2 linked regions of the Hymenobacter swuensis DY53 genome follow. The protein of the gene in region 1 interacts with the protein of each later gene in a pairwise test. Links are inferred from orthologs where the notes say so. Each region holds a gene or a part of one and is shown in the gene's direction. Other genes may lie near its edges.

The links.
Region 2: the proteins of dprA (region 1) and recA interact in binary tests that used the Bacillus subtilis proteins (3 or more experiments, as listed by UniProt). The link is inferred for Hymenobacter swuensis DY53 from one-to-one orthologs.

The regions. Positions count from the first base shown.
Region 1 is NZ_CP007145.1:2,610,900-2,614,027, forward strand. Bases 52-2,856 are described here. They hold dprA (DNA-processing protein DprA), read left to right. Parts: upstream 52-785; coding sequence 786-1,928; downstream 1,929-2,856. Other genes in these bases: HSW_RS12555 (MerR family transcriptional regulator), read left to right, coding at 52-130; HSW_RS22850 (aminotransferase class IV), read left to right, coding at 2,143-2,856. Also shown: more of HSW_RS12555, read left to right, coding at 1-51; more of HSW_RS22850, read left to right, coding at 2,857-2,976; HSW_RS12570 (hypothetical protein), read right to left, coding at 3,015-3,128. UniProt on the Bacillus subtilis protein: Protein that helps load RecA onto ssDNA during transformation. Binds cooperatively to circular ssDNA, is able to bridge different segments of DNA. Favors the loading of RecA onto SsbA- or SsbB-coated ssDNA and formation of RecA-DNA filaments.
Region 2 is NZ_CP007145.1:3,942,145-3,945,288, forward strand. What follows is about bases 219-3,039. They hold recA (recombinase RecA), read left to right. Parts: upstream 219-984; coding sequence 985-2,094; downstream 2,095-3,039. Other genes in these bases: HSW_RS18280 (hypothetical protein), read right to left, coding at 219-790; HSW_RS18290 (DUF3108 domain-containing protein), read left to right, coding at 2,337-3,039. Outside these bases: more of HSW_RS18280, read right to left, coding at 1-218; more of HSW_RS18290, read left to right, coding at 3,040-3,144. UniProt on the Bacillus subtilis protein: Multifunctional protein involved in homologous recombination, DNA repair and competence.

The DNA.
Region 1 (3,128 bases):
CGATATGCTCAAGCAGAAAGGCCCCCAGCTCAAGGAAAAAATCGACGTCATCCAGAGCCTGGAGAAAATCCGCAAGTTCATGGTGACGATGAAGAAGGAGCTGGATGCTATTGGGAAGGCGCAGCAGTAGGATCAATTAACATAATGAATGTCAATTATTTATGCTACTTAATAAATTGATTTACAGCGAAAAACACGTCAATCAATTCATTACAACAATTTGGTTAGTCAGCTTAGTACTTGTACTGCTAACCACATTCACTCCGCTAGAATTTAACCCGATTCAGCTAACCTATCTACCCAGATGGGGCCTTTGGTTCTTGGTCATCCCAGCTACACAGTGGCTCAGGACATCTACCAGGATTTTGCCGTGGCTCTGGAAATCTATACCCTGGCTGCTTTGGGTGCCGCTTTTAGCCCTCCAATTGGCATATTCTATCAAGTCATACATTCGTTATCCTACCTATAATGTCTTCAGGAATATTCGCTATATGCTTCTCATCTTCGAGGATGTGTTTGCCGCCCAGTTACGCACTCCGTATTACTTCTACACTTGGCATACAAATACTATCCATTACCGTTGGGGGAGTCGGATTGTAGCTCAGCAGCTACTTGATACCCCATGGGGCGGCGAGCCACGACGGGTTATTATCACCCCGCTTTTGCCAGGCCTTCAGTGGAGTCAACCTATAGCTGATGATCTGCTGTTGCATGCTCCATGGCAGCCTGTAGATACTGCTTCTGTGAAATAGCATAGAAACTTAATTGACTGCTACATCAGACTTATGCCTCAGATTAACAGTGCCAACGATACTCTGCTCCACGAAGTCGCCCTGACGCTGTTCCCCAACATCGGGCCGCAGCTGACGCGGCAGCTGATGAGCTACGGGGGCTCGGCGAGGAACGTGCTGCACCTGCCGCCGGGTAAGCTGCTCAAGATTCCGGGCGTGGGGCCGGCTACAGCGGCCATTCTCACCGGTGCAGGACGCGGCAACGCGTTGCGGCAGGCCGAGGCCAGTCTGCGCCGGGCGGAGAAGGACGGCGTGCAACTGCTGTTTTACACCAGCAAGCAGTTTCCGGCCCGCCTCAGACAGATTCCCGACGCTCCTGCCCTGCTCTACTACCAAGGTACCGCCGACCTCAACCAACCTAAAACCCTGGCCATCGTAGGCACCCGCCAGGCCACCGACTACGGCCGCGAGCAAACCGAGCGGATCATCAAGGGCATCATACCACACAAGCCACTCATCGTCAGCGGACTGGCCTACGGCATCGATATTGCCGCTCACCGTGCCGCGTTGCAGGAAGGACTGGAAACCGTGGGCATCATGGCTACCGGCTTGGATGTGCTCTACCCGGCCGTGCACCGTAAAACCGCCGAAAAGATGCTCGCCCAGGGCGGCCTGCTCACCGAATTTTCCTTCGGCACCCAGCCCGACAAGTACAACTTCCCGTCGAGGAATAGAATTATTGCGGGCCTCTCAGACGGCACCGTGGTGGTGGAAGCCGCTAAAAAAGGCGGCGCGCTTATCACTGCCGACCTGGCCCTGGACTACGACCGGGACGTGCTGGCTGTGCCCGGCCCACTGGGTTCGGCGGCTTCCGAAGGCTGCCACGACCTCATCAAGGCCAACCGCGCCGCCCTGTACTCCGAGCCTGCCGACATCGAGCAGCTTCTCAACTGGGACTTGGTCCTGCACCTAACCGGCAAGCCCAAAAGCCCTACTATCTACGACCCGCTGGACTTTACGCCAGAAGAGTTGCAACTGCTACTGGTGCTACAGGCTGCCCCCAACCGCGAGGAACACCTCGATACGCTGGCCTGGAAAGCGCAGCAGCCAGTGCATCAGGTGGCTTCTCTCCTGCTGGGGCTGGAGTTCCGCAGCATCCTGAAGGCCCTGCCGGGCAAACGGTTTGGGCTGTTGTAGGGTATAAAATAGTAGCGTAAAATCGTGGAACGCAAAAATGTTCCACGGGGAACCTTGTGTCTTCATCCTTACCTTTCAGGCCAGAAACGCAAGGTATCAGCGTCTTATCGGTGCAGAAAAAATCTGCTCTTTTCTGGCTGGTCAGCTATTCCGACAGCCCAGCACTCAATCGTTTCGGTCCTTGGTTACGGATACCTCTGCTTTCTTTGCAGCTATGCTAGTGCTCTACAATGGCGAATTGCTGCCGGCCGATACGGTGCGCCTGCCGCTGCCCAACCGGGGCCTGTACTTCAACGACGGCTTTTTCGAGACGCTTGTGTGGGAGCCGGCCGGCCTGCGCTACCTCCCCTATCACGTAGCGCGCATGCAGCGGGCCGCCACCGCCCTGAGCCTGGAATTACCGGCCACCCTGGCTTCAGCCGCGGCCCTTACGGCCACCGTGCAGCAGTTAATCGGCACTGCCCCGGAGCCGGTACAGCGGCTCCGGCTGCAGCTGTGGCGTAGCGGCGGCGGCCTTTACGCTCCTGCCACCACGCAACCCGACTGGCTGTTGACCACGCAGCCTTTCGCCGCGGTGGAAACGCCCGTTCTGCAGTGCGACTTCGCAACGACGGTACGCACGCACTCCTCATCGGTGTCGTTCTGCAAAGGGCCCAATGCCCTCCTCTACGTACTGGCGGCGCAGGAGCGGCAGCGGCGCAGGCTGGACGAGGTGATACTGCTCTCGCATGAGGGCTACGTGGCCGAAACGGTAGCCGCCGCTCTGGGTTGGATTCGGCAAAAGACCATCTACGCGCCGACTGAGGCCGCGGGTGGCGTGGCCGGGACGCGCCTGGCGCATCTGCGAACTACGGCCGCTGCGTTGGGGCTGCTCTGGCGCGAAGGCCTATATGAGCCGGACGAGCTTCTGCGGGCAGAAGCCGTATTCACCGCCAACGTGGCCGGAGTTCGGGCGGTTCAGCAAATAGGCACCGTGGAGTTTCACTCCGCTACCCACCCCCTGCTGCGGCGGTTATGCCTGGCGGAGGCAACCACCCCCGGGGGCTAACGGCCGCTCCTGGTGCGGCGTTCGGGTTTCTTGCCGGATCAGCCCACCAGGGCTACCACCGCGGGACGGTTGCGCAACTGAAACCAGCTCTCAAAAAACTCAGTTAAATCCTCCTCCGTTACCCCATTTTCCCGCAACACCGCTTCCCGGTC
Region 2 (3,144 bases), 1.3 Mb from region 1 along the record:
AAGTTACGTAGCCATCAAAATGCGCCGCCTGCACGAAACGTGAGGCCAGTGCCTTACGCATCCGCAGGCCGGTAGCCACGTTGAACAACGTCTGCAGCGGTTTATCAATAGTATCCAGCTGCCCACCAACGTGGGTAGCCGTGAACTGAAACGGCAGCTTCAGTAGCCAGCCCGTGGAGTCGCCCAAAAGGCGGCGCTCCACGCTCAGGCCGCCGGCCACTTCCTCCTGGTAGTTGCTGAAGCGGTACTGCTGCCGCCGCCAGTTCACCCAGGCATCCAGAAACGTATTATCTGTCAGGTATTGATACTGCACGCCTTCTTCCAGTCGGTCGTATAGTACCCGCTCAAAGTCATACATCGGCTCGATGTAGCCGTGCTGCAGGTTACCTTCAATGTTGCCGAACAGCAGCCGGTGTGGCCCCTGCGCGTACTTGAGTGTGAACAAGGGCCGCACCTGCCGCAGCCGCTGCGTGCCGTAGTCCTTCTGCAGAAAAATGCCGGCCTCCAGCCGCAGGTTAGCTGCCGGGAAATACACCAGCCGCGGGGCCAGCTGCGCCCCAAAGTAGGTCAGGCCGGGGTCAATTTTGTTGAAATACTCGTTGTCTTTATTGTAGAGCAGCCCCTGCACTTCCAGCCGCACCTGCCGCTCATAGCTCGGGCCCAGCGGCAGGCGGTTAAAGAAAGCCCGGTTATCCAGTTGCGCCTGCGCGGCTCCCGTCAGGGCCAGCCACGCTACCAGCGTCAGTATCAGAACCCTAGAAGCCCGGTTTGATTCCAAAAAATTTAGCACAGAAAAAACATCCTGAATTCAACGAATTTTTTTAGCATTGCGGGCACAAAATATAGTCCGGCGGCGTTACCATGAGCCGCCCCTGACCGGCCCCGTTTCTACTGCTTCCTGCGCTCGGGCAAGTGGTTGTTCCGGCCGGCTAAAAGGCCTACATTCACCAAACCTAAGCATTTCCAAACAACCCCTTTATACTAATGGCAGCAACCACTGAAAAGGCTGAGAAAGCGGAAAAAACCGCCTCTAACCCCCAGGCCGAGAAACTCAAAGCCCTTCAGCTTACCCTCGATAAGCTAGATAAGAGCTACGGCAAAGGTACCGTGATGAAGCTCAGCGACAACAAGGTGATGGACATTGAAGTCATCAGCACCGGCTCGTTAGGGCTGGATATTGCGCTGGGTGTGGGTGGTCTGCCTAAGGGCCGCGTAGTGGAAATCTACGGCCCGGAATCGTCGGGTAAAACGACCCTCACGATGCACTGCATTGCTGAGGCGCAGAAAAAGGGGGGTATTGCCGCCTTCATTGATGCCGAGCACGCCTTCGATCCGCTGTACGCCAAGAAACTCGGTATCGACACAGCCAACCTGCTCATCGCCCAGCCCGACAATGGCGAGCAGGCGCTGGAAATTGCCGACCAGCTGATTTCCTCCGGCGCCATCGACATCATTGTGATTGACTCCGTAGCCGCTCTGGTACCGAAAGGCGAGTTGGAAGGCGACATGGGCGACTCGAAAGTGGGTCTGCATGCCCGCCTCATGAGCCAGGCCCTGCGGAAGCTCACCGGCACCATCAATAAAACCGGCTGCTGCTGCATCTTTATCAACCAGCTGCGCGAGAAAATCGGGGTGATGTTCGGTTCACCCGAAACCACTACCGGTGGTAACGCCCTGAAATTCTACGCTTCGGTTCGCCTGGATATCCGCCGCATTGGCCAGATCAAGGAGGACAAAGACAATATCACCGGTAACCGCACTAAGGTGAAGGTGGTGAAGAACAAGGTAGCACCGCCTTTCAAAGTCATTGAATTCGACATCCTGTATGGCGAAGGCATTTCCAAAGTGGGTGAAATTCTGGACTTGGGCGTGGACATGGGCATCATTGCCAAATCGGGCTCCTGGTTCTCTTACGAAGGCAACCGCCTGGGTCAGGGCCGCGAAGGCGTGAAAACCGTCCTGCTCGACAACCCGGAGCTGGCTGATAAAATCGAAGCCCAGATTCGGGCTAAGGTGAAAGGTGCCCCCGAGGAAGCCTTGGCTGCTATTCCCGAGGACCACACCACCGACGAAGACGAGGACGACGACCTGTAAGCTTTGCACAAGCTCTTGGAGTGAAAAAAGCCCTGCCGGACAACCGGCAGGGTTTTCTTTTGCGTATGGCTCACGCTCGATGCCTTCCGGTTTTTCACACGATGCGTAACTGGTCGATACCGGTTTTAGTATCGGATTCTACCGCGTTTGACAGCTGCTTTTTGGCTCTGTCAGAATCCGAGTATCTTTGCTGGCACCGCATTTGAGAAGGTCCCGGCTACACTCTACTTTGCCGCTTGTCCATGAACCGCCGCTGGCTTCTGTTTTCTGTGCTGACCCTGCCGCTGGCTGCGGCACTCACAGCGTTTGGCCCGGCCTCCGAGGCCACCCGCACCGTCTCCAATCAAAGTTTTGACCGAGGCGAAACCTTGCAATATAAGGTGCATTATGGCCTCATCAACGCGGCAGAGGCCACTATTGAGGTCGACGATGCCGTGCATCGAGTGAATGAGCGGCCCTGCTACAAGGCCACCGTTACGGGCCGTACCACGGGCTCCTTCGACTTCTTCCTGCGCATCCGCGACACCTGGCGCTCTTACATCGATACCACCAGCATTCTACCGCAACGGTTCTTCCGCAACATTGAGGAGAACAACTACCGCAAGCGCGAAACTGTGGACTTTGATCATGCTCGCGACGTAGCCGATGTGGAAAGCCACAAGCGCGATAAAAACAACGTCAAGAAGGGCACGTTCAAAATCCCGAATAACGTGCAGGACATTGTCAGCGGCTTTTATTTCCTGCGCACCCTGAATTATGACCAGCGCAAGGTGGGGGAAGTAATCAAGGTGCAGGGTTTCTTCGACGAAGACGTGTTTAACATGGATGTGGTGTATAAGGGCCGCGAAGTGGTGGAAACTAAGGCCGGCACCATTCGCACCATCCGGCTGGTGCCTAAAATGCCCAGCAACAAGATCTTTAAGGGAGAAAATGCCGTTTCGGTGTATCTCTCCGACGACCGGAATAAGGTTCCGGTCCTGATTCAGGCCGAAATGTTTGTAGGGGCCGTGAAGGTCGACCTCTACAAATACAAAGGCCTCCGAAACCGGC